2 regions of the Agathobaculum faecis genome follow, and region 2 is predicted to be linked to the other one. Evidence: a T-box and tRNA genes for the amino acid it is inferred to sense, from the RefSeq annotation. Region 2 holds a T-box; the other holds one or more tRNA genes.
What was found. A T-box is a leader RNA that pairs with one kind of tRNA and senses whether it is charged. The one in region 2 lies ahead of pheS (phenylalanine--tRNA ligase subunit alpha), so its partner is inferred to be a tRNA-Phe.
Positions count from the first base shown of each region.

Region 1: it encodes a tRNA-Phe, which carries the amino acid that the T-box ahead of pheS (phenylalanine--tRNA ligase subunit alpha) is inferred to sense. The anticodon was not compared.

Region 1 is NZ_JACOPL010000005.1:156,339-166,514, reverse strand. Features, by position in the region: gene H8S45_RS07025 (IMP dehydrogenase) at 1-1,303, opposite strand, end outside; gene addA (helicase-exonuclease AddAB subunit AddA) at 1,645-5,211, opposite strand; gene H8S45_RS07015 (PD-(D/E)XK nuclease family protein) at 5,213-8,578, opposite strand; tRNA gene H8S45_RS07010 (tRNA-Phe) at 8,712-8,787, shown strand; tRNA gene H8S45_RS07005 (tRNA-Gly) at 8,796-8,871, shown strand; gene H8S45_RS07000 (sortase) at 8,968-9,618, shown strand; gene H8S45_RS06995 (tRNA threonylcarbamoyladenosine dehydratase) at 9,718-10,176, shown strand, end outside.
Region 2 is NZ_JACOPL010000006.1:177,259-187,434, forward strand. Features, by position in the region: gene H8S45_RS08100 (valine--tRNA ligase) at 1-993, opposite strand, end outside; T-box leader at 1,046-1,259, opposite strand; T-box leader at 1,402-1,641, shown strand; gene pheS (phenylalanine--tRNA ligase subunit alpha) at 1,708-2,727, shown strand; gene pheT (phenylalanine--tRNA ligase subunit beta) at 3,056-5,464, shown strand; gene H8S45_RS08115 (IreB family regulatory phosphoprotein) at 5,729-5,974, shown strand; gene H8S45_RS08120 (YgiQ family radical SAM protein) at 6,276-8,216, shown strand; gene H8S45_RS08125 (hypothetical protein) at 8,280-8,591, shown strand; gene H8S45_RS08130 (class I SAM-dependent methyltransferase) at 8,991-9,857, shown strand; gene H8S45_RS16580 (hypothetical protein) at 9,936-10,064, shown strand; gene H8S45_RS08135 (energy-coupling factor transporter ATPase) at 10,087-10,176, shown strand, end outside.

The DNA of each region.
Region 1 (10,176 bases), on a different contig from region 2:
AATCCACGCCCTCCTCAAAGGACAGCTTCTTGTCGCCGCCCATGTCGTAGCGCTGCCAGTTGCGCGCGCGAGCCGAGCCTTCGCCCCAGTATTCCTTCATGTAGCTGCCGTTGATGTTGACCTTGTTGGTCGGGGATTCGTCAAAGCGGGAGAAGTAGCGCCCCAGCATCAGGAAGTCCGCACCCATGGCCAGCGCCAGCGTGCAATGGTAATCGTGTACGATGCCGCCGTCCGAGCAGATCGGCACATATACGCCGGTTTCCAGGTAATATTCATCGCGCGCCGCGGCAACCTCGATCAGCGCGGTCGCCTGACCGCGGCCGATGCCCTTCTGCTCGCGGGTAATGCAGATCGAGCCGCCGCCGATGCCGACCTTGACAAAGTCCGCGCCCGCGTCCGCGAGGAAGCGGAAGCCTTCCCGATCGACGACGTTGCCCGCGCCGACCTTGACCGAGTCGCCGTAATTCTCGCGCACCCACGCGAGCGTACGGCTCTGCCACTCGGAAAAGCCCTCGGAGGAATCGATGCACAGCACATCCGCGCCGGCCTCGACCAGAGCGGGTACGCGCTCGGCATAATCGCGGGTATTAATGCCCGCGCCCACAACATAGCGCTTATGCTCGTCAAGCAGTTCGAGCGAATTTGCCTTGTGGCTGTCATAGTCCTTGCGGAACACCAGATAAACAAGATGCTGCTCCTCATCCACCAGCGGGAGCGAATTAAGCTTATGATCCCATATGATATCGTTGGCGATCTTGAGCGTGGTGTCCGCCGGCGCGGTAATCAGCTTTTCAAACGGGGTCATGAACTCGGACACCTTCACGTTGGTTTCCATACGGGAAACGCGGTAATCGCGGCTGGTGACGATGCCGAGCAGTCTGCCGGTAGCCGTGCCGTCGTCCGTGACCGCAACGGTGGAGTGGCCGGTCCGCGCTTTCAGGTCGAGGATATCCGCCAGCGTCTGATCCGGCTTGACGTTGGAATCGGATACGATAAAGCCGGCCTTGTAGCTTTTGACGCGGGACACCATCGCGGCCTCGCTCTCGATGGTCTGCGAGCCGTAAATAAAGGAAATGCCGCCCTCCTGCGCAAGCGCGATCGCCATGCGGTCGTCCGAAACCGCCTGCATGATGGCCGAAACCATCGGGATGTTCGCATACAGGGAGGACTCCTGTCCTTTTCTGAACTTGACGATCGGGGTGCGGAGGCTGACGTTCGCTGGAATACATTCCGCGGACGAATAACCGGGTACGAGCAGGTATTCGTTGAACGTGTGCGAAGGCTCGCTAAAATAATACGCCATACGTTTTCCTCTCCTTTTTCATTCCTGTTTTTCCAGATTGTATATTGCTTTTTATTATATCCTTTTTACCAGGTAAAGTAAAGCAGGCATATAGCAGATTTTGCAGGTTTTTGGCGCGGCCCGCTTATACAAAGCGCGCAATAGCGATGCGGACAATAGAAAGAACCGCAGCAGATCTGCTGCGGTTCTTTCTATTAGAAATGAGGAATGAATGTTGTGGTCTACTTAAAAACTTGCGGCGTTTTCCGCCGATGGGGTTGCTCTCTTTTGCTGATAACAGGCTACCATCTATCCGCGGCCTTGTCAACCCGATCGGCGTTTTCTTAACGCATCCTTAACCGCTATTCCCCCATTTCCCAGGTATTTCCCGTATCAAAAAAGTACAAAACGCGCTGTTTCACCGGCCTACCGAAAACCGCCTCCACCGCATCCGCATACGCGTCAAGCTGCGGGCGGTACCGCGCCGCGCGGGCGGCAAGCCCGTCCTTTGATACGCGGTCGGTTTTGAAATCCACGATCACAAAGCCCTCCGGTGTGTCGATCAGGCAGTCGATCACGCCCTGTAGCAGCACCTTTTCCTCCGGTGCGTCGGCCGCGACTGGAAAATACCGTGCGGCTGGCACCAGCACTGAGAACTTAAACTCCCGCCGCACTGAATGCTCCGCCATCAACCCGCGGTACAGTGCCGAGGTGAAAAACGCCCGAATCTTTTCCGGCTCAATCGCCGCCGCCTGCTGCGGCGACAGGATGCGCTTTTCCTCCAGCCGGTCGCGCTCGCGCTCCACGCCGCCTGGCGCGGCGGCCGCCGCGAAATCGCAGAACTGCATAAACAGATGGTGCGCCGTGCCGATCTCAGCAGGCGTGAGGCGCCGCGCCTCCTGCTCGAACAGCGGCGCACGCAGCTTCGGCTCGCGGCGCGGGGGTGCCGTCTCCTCCGCAGCCTCGTCCGCACGGTAGCCGCGGCCCACGCCGGTCGCGGTCAGCTTGCTGGGCAGCTCGGAAAGATAAGCGCGCGGATAGCTCAGGTAAGGCTTGACCTCGTATCCCGCCGTGTCCGTCTCCACATAGCGCAGCACCTCCCGCTCCGGCAGCGCCAGCTCGTCCGGCTGGTACACGCGCAGGAGGAACGCATCGTTATCCGTACCGCGCTCCGGCACCGACAAGCCATACTGTTCTTTCAGCGCGCGCGCGCAGGGGTGCCGCAGCAGCGGCGCGAGTATCCAGGCCAGCGGCGCGCGCACCGCGCCCATCGCATACTGCGGCAGCTCGTCCAACGCGGCCAGCCGCGCCCATTTTTCCAGCGACCGCTGCAGCGTCCCGCTTGCGCAGGTAAGGATGAGCTTCTCTTTCGCGCGCGTAAGCGCAACATACAATACGCGCAGCTCCTCGCTTACCATCTCGCGACGCTGCAGCACCGCGACCGCTGTTCGCTCGGCTGTGTCGTACTGTACGCCGCGGCTCCGGTCGCGGCACTTGCCGCCAATCCCCAGTGACTGATGCACCAGCACCGGCTCGCGCAGGTCCGCTTCGTTAAATTGCTTCGCGCAGTCCGCCAGCAGCACGACCGGAAATTCCAGCCCCTTGGATTTGTGGATGCTCATGATGCGCACCGCGCCGCCCGACGCCTCTGCGCCAACCGTCTGGAAGTCCTCGCCCGTTTCCTGCATGCCGCGCAGCAGGCGCACGAACGCGAACAAACCGCGGAAGCCCTGCCCCTCGAACGCCCGCGCCCGCTCGAAGAAAGCGAGCAGGTTGGCCTGCCGCTGCGCGCCGTTGGGCAGCGCGCCGTACAGGCCGAGCGCTCCCGTCTGGTCATAGATCTCCCACAGCAGACGGTACACCGGCTGGTCGCACGCGAAGCCGCGCAGGAAGTCCAGCCGCTGCAGGAACACCTCGACCTTCGGGAAAGCGCCGCGCGACTGTATAAGCGCGTCGTAATAGCTTGCCTTGCGGTCTGTCAGCCGGATATCCGCCAGCTCCTGCTCGGTGAAGCCGAACAGCGGCGAACGCAGCACGCCGATCAGGTCCACGTCCTGCCTCGGGTTGTCGATCACGTTCAGGAGCGAAACCACCGCGCCCACCTCGGCGGTTTCCAACAGGCCGCCGCGCTCCTCCGCGCTCGCGGAAACGCCCGTCTGCTCAAGCGCGGCGATGAACGTGCGCGCCTTGGTTTTGGTGGCGCGCAGCAGGATCACGATATCCCCCGGCGTAACCGGACGTAGGGCGCCCGTTTCCTTATCCAGCACGGGAAAGCCCTCGTCCAGCAGCGCGCGGATGCGCTGCGCGGCAAGCCGGGCCTCGAGCGCAGTCTTGTCGGGCGCGTCGTCGTCCTCGCCAAGCCCCGCCGCGTCCACCAGCAACACCTCGGTCCGGTAGCGCGGGTCGTCCGCGTCCGGATAATAGTCCGCGCCCAGATGCAACGCTTCCCGATCGGTATACGCCAAGCCGCCCACCGTTTCGCCCATCACGGCGGCAAACAGATAGTTGCACGCATCCAGCACCGCCGCGCGCGAGCGGAAGTTCCGCCCCAGCACCACGCGGCGCGGCTGTCCCGCATCCGCTTCCCCCGCCTCGGCAAAGGTCCGGTATTTGGACAGGAAGATGGAGGGGTCGGCCAGCCGGAATCCGTAGATGCTCTGCTTGACGTCGCCCACCATAAACAGGTTGGTCCCATCGCGGGACAGCGCGCGGAAGATCGCGTCCTGCACGGCGTTGGTGTCCTGGTATTCATCCACCGCGATCTCCGCGTAACCTTCGGACAGCGCTGCGGCCAGTGCGGAGGGCCGTCCCCCCTCGTACAGCAGGCGCACCGCAAAATGCTCCAAATCGTTGAAATCCGCCGCGTTCCGCGCGCGCTTGGCCGCGGAAAAGGCGTCGTCAAACGCATTTACCATGTCGATCAGCGAAAACAGCGCGCGCGCGGTCAGGGCGCGGTCGTATTCGGCCTCGGCCGCCGTAACGGTCAGCCATTTGCCGCGGATGGCTTTAGCGGCGTCCTTCCACTCCTCGCGCATCGCCTTGACTTCCTCAAGGAACGCCTTGTCCTCAAATTTACGCGCGGCTCCCAGCCGGTCGAACGTGATCGACCGCGCGGCCTCCACACAGGCATCCCACTCCCCGCCGCGCAGGGCTTCCAGCAGGCGCTCGGCGCGATTCAGATCGCTCGTCAGCGCGGGCAGGTAAGCATCGGCCAGGCCGTCGACGCCGGTCACCGCAGCCGCCGCCATGCGCAGAAACGCCGCGCCGTGCTCCGCCGCCGCGCGCGCCTGCGCAAGCAGGACGCGCCCGTGCGGCGTATCCATCCCGCACGCGTACAGCCCCTGCCGCACCTCCTCCATGAAAGCGCGCGGGTCGGGATGCGCCTGTATTTTTTCGTAAGTGCCAAGGATGACCTCGCCCAGCTTCTTGTCGTCCCGCCCTGCGGCGAGCAGGTCGCAGAGCGCGAAAAAGCCCTCATCCCCGCGCTCATATGCTGCGTCGAGCACCTCCTCAAGCACCTCGGCGCGCAAGATCTTGCCCTCGTTCTCATCCATCAGCCGGAAATCCGGCGCGATGCCGAGCGCCGCCGCCTGCTCGCGCGCGAGCGACAGGCACAGCGCGTGTACGGTCGTGATCTTCGCGCGGTGTACCAGAAACATCTGACGGCGCAGGCGCGTATCGTGCGGCGCTTTCGCTGCCGCCTCGCCCAGCGCAGCGGAGATGCGCTCGCGCATCTCCGCTGCCGCCGCGTTGGTAAAGGTCACGAGCAGCAGACGGTCGATATCCACCGGATCGGTCGGGTCGGTCAGACGTGCGAGCACGCGCTCGACCAGCACCGCGGTCTTGCCCGAGCCTGCCGCCGCCGACACCAGCAGCGCGCCGCCCCTGTCATGGATGGCGGTTTCCTGCTCTTTGGTCCATTGCGGCATGTCATTCACCCCCTACCTGCTGCCAGAACTCCTCGTCCGACAGGTGCCGGAGCCACCGCGTCTTGTCGCCCGCCGTTTCATCGAAGCGGCAGGCGGCGCGGAAGTCACACCAGTCGCAAAAGCTCGATGCTTTATCCTTTTTGCACGGGTTTGCGGCCACACTGCCCGCGCGCAGCTCGCGCCCCATTTCGAGCAGCTTATCATGCGCATACCTGGCAAGCTTTCCAAACCGCACCAGGTCGGCCACCGCGGATTTCGCCGCGAGCGAGGGCGCGTCCTCCCCCTTTTTCACCTTGATCGTGACCGGAATAAACCGTCCGTCTCCTTCCAGCCCGTGCTCCATCGCCTCGAGCAGCTCCATGTCGTCGCTCAACAGGCCGCTGCGGCGCAGCGCCTTGTCGCGCAGAGCACGGAGCGCGTCCTCGTCGATATCGCGCGCCGCGTCGGGCAGCTCGTCCCGCACGGGGACGTACAAAACGCCCGCGGGTACGATTTCGTTGAACGTTTGGGTCAGACGCTTACGGTAGCGCTCCAAGCCCTCCTGCTGAAGTGCATACAGGTAGATAACGAGCTGCATGTTCAGCCCATACCAGATATCCGACAGGGAAAACGACTTTTTACCGCTTTTGTAGTCCATCACGCGCAAGTACAGCCGCCCGTTTTTGATATACCCGTCCACGCGATCCACCTTGCCCGAGAGGGACACTGAAACCTCCCCCTCCGCGCACAGGACGGGCGGCAGGTCGCCGCCGCGCGAAAAATCCACCTCATAATCGATCGGCGCGAAGTCGGAAACGCGCAGCTCGTCAATCACATTGTCCAAGATCTGCTCAACCGTGCGCGTCAGCCGCCCGAACAGATAGCGAAAGCGCGCGGTCTTGTTCTCCATGCCGCCCAGTTCCTCCTGCACATACTGCCGGACCGCCGTGCGGCAGGCACGCCGGACCGCCGCTTCCTCCGCAGCCGCCGCGCCGCCCGCGCCTTTTCCCAATGCAGTCAGCGCATGCTCCAGCACATAGTGGATGAACGTGCCGGTTTCGAGCGCGTCAAACCGCGCCACACGGCGCGGCCTGGCTTTCAGGCCGTACTGCATGAAAAACGCGAACCGGCAGGAGTAAAATGTGTCCACGCGCGAGGCGGTCAGGTTGAGGCTTTTCCCATATAGCCCCTCTATCGTATGCGGGCTGGTCAGCGGCCCCCGTCCGCGCCGCTGCTGCGCGGCATGGTGTACCCGCTCGTCGTCGCGGTAAAAACCGTAGGCCGCGCGCACCGCCGCCGTGCGGTCGCCGGACAGGTATGCGCAGGCCATTTCGACCGCCGGACGCTCCGCCTGCAGGCGGTCCTGCGCTGTTTCCGTCTGGTGCGTGGAAAACAGCACGTCGGGCAGCAGCCCCCGCACCACGCCCACAAAATACGACGGGCGCGTCTCCCCACCCGCGGCGTCGCTCATATGCCAGGTGAGCAGCAGTTCCTCAGTGGGGCAGGCAAGCGCGCGGTACAGGGTCTCCTGCTCCATGAGCAGACGCTCCACGCCGTAGGCTTTCAGTTCCACCCCCAGCGCGTCCAGCTTGTCCCGCTCCATATCGCTGAGCAGCGAGGCGGAGGAGGGCGCCTTGGGGATCAGCCCGTCGTTTACCCCGAGCAGGATCACGTATTTCGCGTTTTCCCCGCATGCGCGTTCGATATTGCCGCAGGTCACACGGTCGAGTGAAACGGGTATCGTACCCACGTCGTATTCGCCCAGCACCAGACGGAACAGCTTCGCAAACCGCTCCGCCGTCAGCGGCGTATCCCCGCATACCCATGCGAACTGCTCCATGGCGGACACCAGAATCTCCCACAGTTGGCGGTACTCATCCGCCAGCTGTAGGCGTCCGGCCGCCTCGTGCGCGGCCGCGCGGTCGGCCATGCACCGCGGCGCGTCCACCGCGAGCAGGAAGTCGTACAGCGCGCGCACACAGCCGGATGCCGGCTGCTCCCCTTTCAGCCTTTCGCGCAGCGTGGAAAACGGGCCGATCAAACGCGCGCGCAGCGCGTTCAACTCCGCAAGCTGCGCCCGCGCGCGATCGTCGAACGGCTGACCGTACCCGTCCGGATGTTCGGCCCACTCCCGTTCCCATGCGCCGCCGCGGATATTCCAGGTCAGCGCGTAATTCTCCAGCTTGTCCGACTCCTCACGCGTTAGATGCATCAAGCCGGTTTTGAGACAGCCGAACAGGTCCTCGTATTTGAAATAGGACTGCGCCGCGTTCAGCGCGCCCGTGACCAGCGCCATCGGCGGGCGTGAGAGCAGGTCGGGCTTTTCCGCAAGGAACACCGGCACGTCATATCGCGCCATCGCCATGGCGAGAAACGCACTGTACGGCTCGATGTCACGCGCGGCCACCACGAAATCGCGGTAGCGCGCGCCCTCATCGCGCACCTTGCGCCGGATATAGGCCGCCGCGTGCTCGCACTCGTCAAACGGCGACGCGGCAGCGTACAGGCGCACCCCTTCGCACGACTCCTGCGGAACACGCACGGGCAACAGACCTTGTGCCTCCACCGCCGCCAGGCCCGCCGGCCGCGCAACCCTGCTTGCGCCAAGCTCGATGCGCTCCGCTTTCCGGTTATGCCGCTTTGCCATGCGCTCCAGAGTCTTGACCGTTTTGCAGCCCGTGACGAATATTTCCGGATACGCCATATCGCAGGCGACCGCCGCCGCCAGCGGCACGCCCGCCGCCAGCACGGCGTCGACCACGGCCAGCTCCTGCGGCGTAAAGCCCAGAAAGCCGTCCAGATACACCGCCGCGCCGTCCAGCACATGACTTTCTGCGAGCCGGTCGCGCAGATGGGTCAGCCGGTCGCGTGGGTCGGGCAGGGATTCGTCGCACAGACGCTCATACGCGGTCAATAACTGCGCCAGATCGGACAGCTTCGCTGCGAGCGCCGTGTCCCTGCACGTCTCCGCAGCGGCGAACAGCGCCTCCGGCGCGACCGCACAGGTCTTGCACTCGTCCACCACCCCCAGCGCCTCGCCGAGCAGCTCGGGCTTGTCCGCCAGACCGCCCCATACGGACAGCCCGCCCTGAACACGGCGCGCGGCCTCCTGTAGGGTGAGGAGCTGTCCGGCCGGTGTCAGCATCTGCTGCGCCAGCCCGCCGACCTCGGAAAACACCCGATCAGCCAGGCGGGAGAACGTCAGAACCTCGGCGGTGCGCGCGCCCCGATTGTCCGTCGCCGCGGCGAGCGACCGCTCCATACGGTGTGAATTCAGCTCCGGCACAAGTAAGATCTGCCGCCCCCCGCCGCTTTCACAGCGGGCGGCGATCTCCCGCAGGATTGCCGTTGTTTTGCCGCTGCCCGCGCGGCCGGTCCAAATGCGCATGGCACTCTCCCCTTCCATTGCTTTTTATCATACCATGAACCCGAACATGTGCGCAAGCTTCCCGCAGAAAAGGAAAATTTATGGTTGACTTTTCCGCAAAAATCGACTATACTTAACAAGCACATTGCGAAACGCCTCTGTAGCTCAGTCGGTAGAGCAGGGGACTGAAAATCCCCGTGTCGGTGGTTCGATTCCGCCCGGAGGCACCATTTTATATGCGGCTGTAGCTCATCTGGTAGAGCGCCACCTTGCCAAGGTGGAGGTAGCGAGTTCGAGCCTCGTCAGCCGCTCCACCCAAAAACCTGTCCCGCGGACAGGTTTTTTCAGTTTTCTGCATGGCGGTTGACAACACGCCGCCGTTCAGTATACTCTCATATTAGGTGATTTGCATGGAACGTAAAACAAAGACAACCATCGAACGCGGCCTGTTAATCTCGGGTATCGCGATCGCGGCTTTCGGCCTGTTGACCGAGGGCATCAACTATCCCTGGGGTACGCTGGTCGGCAAGGAGACAATCGCGGCGGATCCTGCGCCGGTCTCCGAGCAATGGATTGAGCAAAGCCTCCCCGCCGAGGAGGATCTGGTTTACCTGACCGACTGCGACGCCTACGGCACGGCGACCGCTCCGGAAGAGGCGCTACAGGTTGGCGTGATCAAGCTGCCCAAGCTCGGCACCGCCGACAACGTGGTCGAAGGCACCGAGCTGAAAGACCTCGCGCTTGGCGCAGGGCATCTCGCGGGAAGCGCGCTGCCCGGTGCGTCCGGCAACTGCGTGATCGCGGGCGACCGCTCCGACGATTTGATGCGTCATTTGGAATTACTCGGCGAAGGGGATACCATCCTGCTCGCCGACCAAGACACGCAATATACCTATACGGTATTCCAGGCGGTAACGGTCGAGCCTACTGAGGTCTGGGTGACCGAGCCTGTCGAGGGACGCGAGGCCGTGCTCACCCTGTTTACCGGTACGCCGTCCGGCTCTCTCAAACAGCGGCTGGTCGTCCAGGCGGAGCTGACCGCCTCGGAACCTCGCAGCTGATCTGTCCGTCCCGCACCGAGGCCGCCCAGAGGGCCTCGGTGCGTTTCATTTTCACCGGCGCGTCCTGTGCCGCTGCGTGACTGTTTACGAGGTTTCTTTATGCTGCATGAATTTTCCCGCGCCGAGCTGCTGCTCGGCGCACAGGCCATCCAGACGCTCGCCGCGTCCCATGTCGCCGTGTTCGGCGTGGGCGGTGTCGGCTCGTTCGCGTGCGAAGCGCTCGCGCGCGCCGGCGTAGGCGAGCTGACGTTGATCGATAACGATACGGTTGCGCTCACCAACCGCAACCGCCAGCTTATCGCGCTTGCGTCCACGTCCGGTCAGCCGAAGGTGGACGCGATGCGCGCGCGCATCGCGGATATCAACCCGCGCTGTACCGTCCATGCGCTCCGCATGTTCTATACGCCGGACAGCGCGCTCGACCTCAGCCGCTTCGACTATGTGATCGACGCGATCGACACCGTAACCGCCAAGCTGCATCTGATCGCCGAATGCGACCGGCTGGGCGTGCCGTTGATTTGCTCCATGGGAACAGGCAACAAGCTCGATCCCACGCGG
Region 2 (10,176 bases):
GCCGCCCTCCTCGAGGTCACGGATAACCGCCTTGCGGCATTCGTAGCGGTCCATCCCCTCGTACTTGCCGCCGTTTTCGTTGACGGTCGCATCCTCGTTGAACACGAGGATCTGCTCAAGGTTGTGGCGCTGGCCCATCTCGAAGTCGTTCGGGTCATGGCATGGCGTGACCTTGACGCAGCCCGTGCCGAATTCCATATCGACGTACTCATCGCCGAAGATCGGGATCTCACGGTTCATGATTGGCAGGATGCAGGTCTTGCCGATCAGATGCTGATAGCGCTCGTCGTTCGGGTTGACGGCCACGCCGGTGTCGCCCATAAAGGTTTCCGGACGGGTGGTGGCGACCACCAGGTCGCCTGAGCCGTCCGCCAGCGGGTAACGGATGTGCCACAGCTTGCCCGGCTGGGTTTCGTACTCAACCTCGGCGTCCGAAAGCGCGGTCGCACAGTGCGGACACCAGTTGATAATGCGGTGTCCCTTGTAGATCAGGCCCTTATCATACAGGTTGACGAACACCTCGCGCACGGCCTTGGAGCAGCCCTCGTCCATGGTGAAGCGCTCGCGTTCCCAGTCGCAGGAGGAGCCGAGCTTTTTGAGCTGGCTGATGATGCGGTTGCCGTACTGGTGCTTCCAGTCCCACACGCGCTCGAGGAACTTCTCGCGGCCAAGGTCATAGCGGGTCTTGCCCTCCTCCTTGCGGAGCGTCTCCTCCACCTTGATCTGGGTGGCGATGCCCGCGTGGTCGGTGCCGGGCATCCACAGCGCCTCATAGCCCTGCATACGCTTGGTGCGGATGAGAATGTCCTGCAGCGTTTCATCGAACGCATGGCCCATGTGGAGCTGGCCGGTCACGTTCGGAGGCGGGATAACGATGGTGTAGGGTTTCTTGTCCGGATTGACCTCGGCGTGGAAAAAGCCGGAATCGTTCCAGAAGCTGTACAGCTTGTCCTCGACCGATTTCGGGTCGTAGGTCTTTGGCAGTTCGCTCATTGGTCTGTCTCCTTTTCGGTTTGATTGCGGAAAACAAAAAGGCACGCTGTCCGTACAGGACGAAGCGTGCTCCGTGGTACCACCTGAATTCGCGGCAATGCCGCCGCGCACTCGTTTGCCCGTAACGTGGGCGGGACGGGACAGCCTACTGGCATTCGGCCTCCTGCTCCAAAGCGACTTTCTTCCCTCCGCCCAAGGGCTTGCACCGACCGCCCTCTCTCTGCAGCGCGCGAAGCGGGAATACTCCTCTTTTTCATCGCATTTTGCATATCAACTTTAACAGTATATCCAAAAACCACAGATTTGTCAAGCGGCGCGGCACCCCCTCTTTCCTGCCTGTCAAAAAAAACATGCCTTCCACTTGCAATCCCCCGAAAGATGTGGTTTAATATTACTGTCTATGAATACCAAACTGCGATGAACAGGGAAAGTAACGCCATCCCCCTCTTTTCAGAGAAGGCGGCCTTTGGCTGCAAGCCGCCCAAAGAGACATGACGCGAAGTTCCCCTGCGAGCACCGGCGCTGAACGGCTTTTCCAGTAGGCGCAGGCGGGTTGACGCCCCGTTACCGGCGTTCAATGAGCGCCCGGCTCCGGCTGGGAATCAGGGTGGTACCACGGAAGCTGCTTTTATGCCTTTCGTCCCTAATTCATGGGACGAAAGGCTTTTATTTTGTCCCAAACGCTGATTTTTCATATAAAAAGGAGAGGCAACCATGAAAGAAAAGCTGCAAGGCATCCTGCAGGCCGCAAAGGAACAGCTTGCCGCCGCCGCGGACCCGCGCGCGCTTGACGAAGCGCGCGTCAAGTTCCTTGGCAAAAAAGGAGAGCTGACCGCGCTCCTCAAGGGCATGAAGGACGTTGCCGCAGAGGAACGCCCGGCCGTAGGCCAGCTCATCAACGACGTGCGCGCCGAGATCGAAACCATAATCGAAAAGCAGAAGCTGGTCATTGAGCAGGCCGCGCTCGCGCACAAGCTGGAGGCCGAAACAATCGACGTGACCCTGCCGGGCGAGGAGGTCGTGATCGGCAAAAAGCATCCGCTCAACATCGTGCTGGATGAGTTCAAGGAAATTTTCCTCGGCCTGGGCTTCTCGATCGCAGAAGGTCCGGAGGTCGAGCTTGACCACTACAATTTCGAAGCACTCAACATCCCCAAGGACCATCCTGCGCGCGACACGCAGGACACCTTCTATATCTCGGACAACGTGGTGCTGCGCACGCAGACCTCCCCGATGCAGGTGCGCACGATGGAGAAGAAAAAGCCGCCCATCCGCATCATCGCGCCCGGCCGTGTGTACCGCTCGGATGCGGTGGACGCGACCCACTCCCCGCTGTTCCACCAGATCGAGGGGCTGGTCGTCGATAAGGGCATCCGCATGTCGGACCTCAAGGGTATCCTCGAGCTGTTCGCCAAAAAGCTGTACGGCGAGGACACGGTCGTCCGTTTCCGCCCGCACCACTTCCCGTTCACCGAGCCGTCGGCGGAAATGGACATCCAGTGCTACCGCTGCCACGGCGAAGGCTGCCCGCTCTGCAAAGGCGAGGGCTGGATCGAGATCCTCGGCTGCGGCATGGTACACCCCAAGGTACTTGAGATGAGCGGTATCGATCCGGAGGAATACTCAGGCTACGCGTTCGGCATCGGCCTGGAGCGCATGGTCATGGGCCGCTTCAAGATCGACGACATCCGCCTGTTCTATGAAAACGACGTGCGGTTTTTGGAACAATTTTAACGCGCTCGCGTGCTTATAAGGGACTTCACAAGTCCCTTATATACGAAAACCGGTCCCGAAGGAACCGGTCTTCGACACCCGAACGTCGCCGCCCAGGGCGGCTGGGTCGGGGTGTCAAAGATCAGGCATGTCCTCACTTTTGACGGGCGCGCCATGCGCGCATAAAACAGAAAACCGCGAGCATGTATCAGGGTTTTGATACCAGAGCGGAGAAAAGTTTCGCCCGTCGGAACCTTTCGCAGCCTAGAACGCGTCCGAACCATGGTTCGGCGCGTCCCCCTCGATTGAAACCGTGGTTTCAATCGAAAAATTTCAAGGAGGAATTTTTGTGAAACTGCCGCTTTCCTGGCTTTCGGATTATACCGATATTTCCGGCGTCACGCCCAAGGAGTATGACGCACGGCTTACCATGTCCGGCTCCAAGGTCGAGGAGGTTTTCTACCTCGGCGCGGAGATCGAAAACGTCGTGACCGGCAAGGTGCTGTCGGTCATTGACCATCCGGACTCCGACCATCTCAAAATCTGCCAGCTCGACGTGGGGCAGGGCGAGCCTGTCCAGATCGTCACCGGCGCGCCCAACGTGACCCCCGATTCGGTGGGTGAGGTCTGCCCTGTCGCGCTGCACAAGTCCACCCTGCCCGGCGGGGTCAAGATCACCAGAGGCAAGCTGCGCGGCGAGGTCTCCAACGGCATGATGTGCTCGTTCCAGGAGCTGGGCCTGACCCACGGCTGCGTACCCTATGCGTGCGAGAACGGCATCCTGTTTCTGCCCGCGGGTACTCCGGTGGGCGAGGATATCAAAAAGGTACTCGGCCTGGACGAATATGTCGCGGATTTTGAGATCACCTCCAACCGTCCGGACTGTCTGAGCGTTATCGGCCTGGCGCGTGAGACCGCCGCTACCTTTGACCGCCCGTTCGCAGTCAAGTCCCCCCTGGTCAAGGGCGTGGGCGATGATATCAACAAGCATATGTCGGTCGAGGTCAAGGATCCTGACCTGTGTCCGCGCTACACCGCACGTCTGGTGCGCAACATCAAGATTGAGCCCTCGCCCGTGTGGATGCGCGAGCGCCTGCATGCCTCCGGTGTGCGGCCGATCAACAACATCGTCGATATTACCAACTACGTCATGCTCGAGTATGGCCAGCCCATGCACGCGTTCGACTATTCCTGCCTGTCGGACGGCAAGATCGTCGTGCGCCGCGCGCGTAACGGCGAGTCCATCCAGACCCTGGACGGCCAGGACCACGATCTGACCGACAAAATGCTCGCCATCTGCGACAACGACAAGCCGGTCGCGGTCGCGGGCGTGATGGGCGGCGCGAACTCCGAGATCGAGGACGACACCAAGACCGTTGTGTTCGAGTCCGCGTGCTTCCACGGCGCGACCGTCCGCGTGACCGCCAAGGCGCTCGGCATGCGCACCGAGGCGTCCGGCCGCTTTGAAAAGGGCCTCGACCCCCGCATGACGCTCGACACGGTCAACCGCGCCTGCGAGCTGGTCGAACAGCTCGGCGCGGGCGAGGTCATCGACGGCATCATCGACGTGGACAACTCCGACCCCAACCCCAAGCGTCTACCCTTTGAACCGGATAAAATGAACGGCCTGCTCGGCCTGTCCCTGTCCGATGCGGAGCAGCAGGCTTACCTCGAGAAGCTGGGCTTCACAGTCGAAAGCGGCGAGGTCATCGTGCCGAGCTTCCGCACGGACATCGCGCGCATGTGCGACCTCGCGGAGGAAGTCGCGCGCATGTACGGCTACGACAAGATCCCGACCACGCTGTATGCCGGCGAGATGGTGCAGGGCGAATACACGCCCAGGCAGCAGGCCGAGCGCGCCGCGGCGCTGGTCTGCCGCGAGGCGGGCTTTGACGAAGCCATGAGCCACTCGTTCATCTCCCCGAAGTTCTATGACATGATTGGCTGGGCCGAGGACGACCCACGCCGCATCTCTACCACGATTTTGAACCCGCTCGGTGAGGATTTCAGCGTCATGCGCACGACCGTGCTGCCCTCGATGCTGGAATCGCTTGCGCACAACCACGCGCACCGCAACCCGACTGCGTCGCTCTACGAGCTGGGCACAATCTATACCCCGTCCATCAAGGACGGCAAGGCCGATCCGGACGTGCTCCCGCACGAGGAAAAGGTGCTGACGCTTGGCTCGTACGGCCGTCTATCCTTCTTCCAGCTCAAGGGCGTGATCGAGGCGTTGTGCCGTGAGCTCAACATTAAGGGCGTGCAGTTCGTGCCGGAGAAGGCGAACCCGTCCTATCACCCGGGCCGCTGCGCAAACGTGCTGATCGGCGGCGAGCAGGTCGGTGTATTCGGCACCGTGCATCCCACGGTCGCAGACCGCTACGGCTTGTCCGGCGAGGTGCTGGCGGCTGAGCTGCGCATGGATGCGCTGTTCGCATCCATTGATCCCAGCAAGCTGTACCACCCGCTGCCCAAGTTCCCTGCGTCGACCCGTGACATCGCGGTGCTGGTGGACGATGCCATTCCAGCGGCCTCTATGCAGGCTGCGATCGAAAAGGCTGCCGGCACGATCCTCGAGTCGGTCAAGCTGTTCGACGTGTATAAGGGCAAGGGCATCCCGGAGGGCAAAAAATCCGTGGCCTACTCGCTGTCCATGCGCGCGCCCGACCGCACGCTGACCGACGAGGAGTGCGACAAGGCGATGAAGAACGCGCTGGCGGCACTCGAAAAGTCGTTCGGCGCGGTCCTGCGCAGCTGATAACAGACCGGTTTTCCGGAAGCGGGCGGTATAACCGCCCGCTTTCTGTTTGGGTTCGCATGCCCCCGCTGTGCAGGGGGAGCTTTTCCCAGACTTCCCTGACGGTAACCAATCCTGCCACAGTACGGCTTGCGAACCGCACTGTGGCAGGGTTGGAAAAAGATTTCGCCCCCATTTCGGCCGATAAGGGCTTTACTTTTCCGTTGTTTTGTATTATGCTGTTTATAGCAAAAACCAACCGGTAGGATCGGAAAGGAGACAGACATGCTTGACGGCACAAGAAAATTCAGCCTTGTAGACGAGTCCAACAAGGAGATGAAGCGCACGCTGACCGCAGTATATGACGCGCTGAAGGAGAAGGGTTATAACCCGATCAACCAGATCGTAGGCTATCTCCTCTCCGAGGACCCGACGTACATCACCAACCACAATAACGCGCGCAGCCTGATCTGCAAGATCGACCGCGACGAGCTGATGCAGGAGCTGGTGCAGTTCTACCTCGATAACTGAGGCGGGGCTTGACAAACGGCGCAGGACCGTTATAATGAAAAGTAGCAAAGGGCAGTCCGGCAAAGACGGTTGACCCTAAGTATCTATCATTTCAAAAAATGACCGTACCCGGGGCAAGTGGGCGGTCATTTTTTTATGGTCTTGACGATTTCAAGAAGGCGCAGCATCAAAATAATCTGCCGCACACTCTCCATAAAACCACCTTCTCTGCAGGAGCGTGGCCAACCGCTTTTTCGTCTTTCCGGACCGCTTACTTCTATGGTATACGTCTTTTCACGCTTTGCAAAGCGAAAGGGTATTTATGAACGGTTTTCTCCCGATTTCCAAACAGGATATGCAGGATCGCGGCTGGTTCTACTGCGATTTCCTGCTCGTCACCGGCGATGCCTATGTCGATCATCCCTCGTTCGGCACCGCGATCATTTCTCGTGTGCTCGAGGACGCGGGCTACAGAGTCGCCATCCTCAGCCAGCCGGATTTCCGCGACGAGCGCGACTTCCTCGCCATGGGCCGGCCGCGTTACGCGGTACTTATCAACGGCGGCAATATCGACTCCATGGTCGCGCACTACACCGCAGCCAAAAAGCGTCGTTCGGACGACGCCTACACCCCCGGCGGCAGGGCGGGCAAGCGCCCCGACCGCGCGGTGACCGTTTACGCCATGCTTGCGCGGCGCGCATTTCCGGAGGTGCCGGTCTACCTCGGCGGCATCGAGGCCAGCCTGCGCCGCTTTGCACACTATGACTACTGGGCCGACCGCGTGATGCCCTCCATTTTGGAGTCCACGGGCGCGGACGGGCTGATGTACGGCATGAGCGAGCGCTCGGTGCTCGAGCTGGCGCGCAACCTGAAGCACGGCAAAAAGGGCGCGGACGCCTGCGTGGGTGTGCGCGGCACGGCCTATCTGGCGCACGATGTGGAGGGACTGGCGTTCGACGCGGTCGAATGCCCCTCCTACGAGGATGTGTGCGCACGCAAGGCGGACTACGCCCGCTCGGTCAAAACGCAGTACGACGAGCAGGACCATGTGCGCGGCAAGGCGATTTTACAGCGCCACGGCAGGCGCGTGATGATCCAGAACCCGCCCTCCCTCCCGCTGACCACCACGGAGATGGACCATGTGTACGCCCTGCCCTATATGCGCGCCTACCACCCGTCCTATGAGACGCTGGGCGGCGTACCCGCGATTCAGGAGGTGCAGTTCTCCATCATCCACAACCGCGGCTGCTTCGGCGCGTGCAACTTCTGCGCGCTCGCCTTCCATCAGGGACGGTACATCCAGGCACGCAGCCATGAAAGCGTGATCGCGGAAGCCAAACAGATCGTGCAGATGCCCGGCTTCAAGGGCTACCTCCACGACGTCGGCGGGCCGACCGCGAATTTCCGCTTCCCCGCTTGCAAGCAGCAGGAGGAACACGGCCTGTGCAAAAACAAGCGCTGCCTGTTTCCGTCCGCGTGCCAAAACCTCGAAGCCGACCACACGGATTACCTGAGTCTGCTGCGCGCGCTGCGCCAGCTCAACGGCGTTAAAAAGGTATTCGTGCGCAGCGGCCTGCGCTATGACTACATGATGGCCGACCATAACGACGCGTTTTTCCGCGAGCTGGTTGAGCACCATATCTCGGGTCAGCTCAAGGTTGCGCCCGAACACATGAGCGATAACGCATTGTATTATATGGGCAAACCATCATTTTCTGTATACGAACAGTTCCGCGAGCGGTACGCCCGCATCAACCAGAAGCTGGGCCGCAAGCAGTATCTGGTCCCCTATCTAATGAGCTCCCACCCGGGCGCGACACTGGACGACGCGATCCTGCTGGCGGAATACCTGAACAGAGTCGGCTATATGCCCGAGCAGGTGCAGGACTTTTACCCCACCCCGGGTACGCTCTCGACCGCGATGTACTACACCGGACTTGACCCGCGCACGATGCAGCCGGTCTATGTGGCCAAAACACCCGAGGAAAAGGCCATGCAGCGCGCGCTGCTCCAGTGGCGGCGGCCGGACAAGCGGCCGATCGTGCTGGCGGCGCTTAAAAAGGCCGGGCGCGAGGATCTGATCGGCTACGGCAAGGGCTGTCTGATCCGCCCGCACCGCGGCGAGCAGCCGCCCACGGCGGCGAAAAAGCCATCCGCCCCGGCGAAAAAGGCCGCGGCCGGCCGCGCGCCGGCCCGCACAGGGATGGGCCGCCCCTCCGCACCCAAAAAGAAAGGCTGGGCCAAGGCCAAGCGCAAAAAATAAATCCACACCGGCCGTTGACAAACGGCCGGTGTTTCCCTGGCAAACATCATCCTCGCCCCCATCATGATCCTTTCGCTGGATTGGGGCGTGGCCGGAGCCGCCACCGCCACCGTGATCGGCAGCATCTGCGCCTGCGTCTTTTACCTGTGCTACTTCCTGCGCGGAGTGGTCAATTTCTTGGTCGTCTGCACCACGGTGAGGCGCGCGGTTCTGACCGCGGCCTACTACTTCGCTGCGGACCGCATCATCTCGGTGTTCATCAATGACGCAGACGTGATCCAAGCGGGCGTACCCATGTTGCGCGCGCTGATGCTGTCCATGCCTGTACTCCGCATCCTGTTCGTGCTGCAGGCTATGGGACGCGCGGCCGCGTAGCTGGCGCTGGCAGGCAGCCGGCAAGGCTTCGTATTCGTCCCCTGTCTGTTCCTGTTCAACGCCCTGTTCGGGCTGGACGGCATTATCTTTACCCAGCCGATCGCCGACCTGTTCTCCGTGGTCATGTCGGTGGTGATGTTCATAACCATCACTCGCAAGCTGACGCGGCAGGCGCAGACCGCCTGACTCCGCCGCCCCGCCTTTCTCAAAACCGGACTGCGGCCGCAGTCCGGTTTGCTTTTCCGGCGCTTCGGACGGCGTACACAGTCTGCTTTCGCCGTTTTTCATAAAAACCCGCCCCTTCGGTGGGATTTCTTTTGCATTGCGCCGCCCGCTTTTTGGTGTTAAAATAGATACTGATAAATTGTGTAAATCTCTCACAGAACGAGGAATGTGTTTATGTGGATTGCGGACAATTGGAAAGATTACGCTGTGCTTGACTGCGGCGGCGGCGAAAAGGCCGAACGCTGGGGCACTCAAGTGCTGGTGCGGCCGGACCCGCAGGCCATCTGGCCGCGCGAGGCGTCCTGCCGCGCGTGGGACAGGCCCAACGCCATCTACCACCGTTCGAACGCGGGCGGCGGCAGGTGGGAAATCCGCAGCCTGCCCGAGCAGTGGGCCATCCGCTACCGTGAGCTGACGTTCCAGCTCAAGCCCATGAGCTTCAAGCATACCGGCCTGTTCCCCGAGCAGGCCGCCAACTGGGATTTCATTGACCGCATGGTGCGGAACGCGGGCCGGCCGGTAAGCGTACTCAACCTGTTCGCCTACACGGGCGGCGCAACGCTCGCGGCAGCGGCAGCGGGCGCGTCGGTCTGCCATGTGGACGCTTCCAAGGGGATGGTCCAGTGGGCGCGCGAAAACGCTGCCTCCTCTGGCCTTTCCGACCGCCCGATCCGCTGGATCGTGGACGACTGCAAAAAGTTCGTCCAGCGCGAGATCCGGCGCGGCCGCAAATACGACGCGGTCATCATGGACCCGCCGAGTTACGGACGCGGCCCCTCGGGCGAGACCTGGAAGATCGAGGAGGACGTGGCCGAGTTTGTCGCAATGACGATGAACGTATTGTCGGATAAGCCGCTGTTCGTACTGATCTCCAGCTATTCCACCGGACTGGCTCCGTCCGTCATGGCCTATCTGCTCGGCATCACGGCGGCCAAACGCACCGCGGGGCGCATCGAGGCGCAGGAGCTTGGCCTGCCGGTCGAGTCGACCGGACTGGTATTGCCGTGCGGGTCGAGCGCGCGGTTTATTGCGGCGGAATAACGGATACGGCTGTATCCAGCGTGTAAAATGCAGGGTACGGCACGAACTGCTTTCTGATGGAGGAAGGTGGGAAAACTAATGCTGCAAAGTTTGCTTTTTAATTTGTTTATGTATCTCCCTGATATCCTTTTCCTGATTCTGTTGTATTTTGTCGTCAAAAAAGCGGTCAAGGACGCGATTGACGAGTCCAACCGACCGAAATTCTGATTGTTTTAAGGATGAAAAAGCTATGTCCGAGATCATCAAAACAGAAAACCTGCAATACGCCTATCCCGCGGAGGAGGGACAGCTTTCCGTACCTGTTCTGAAGGGCGTGGAC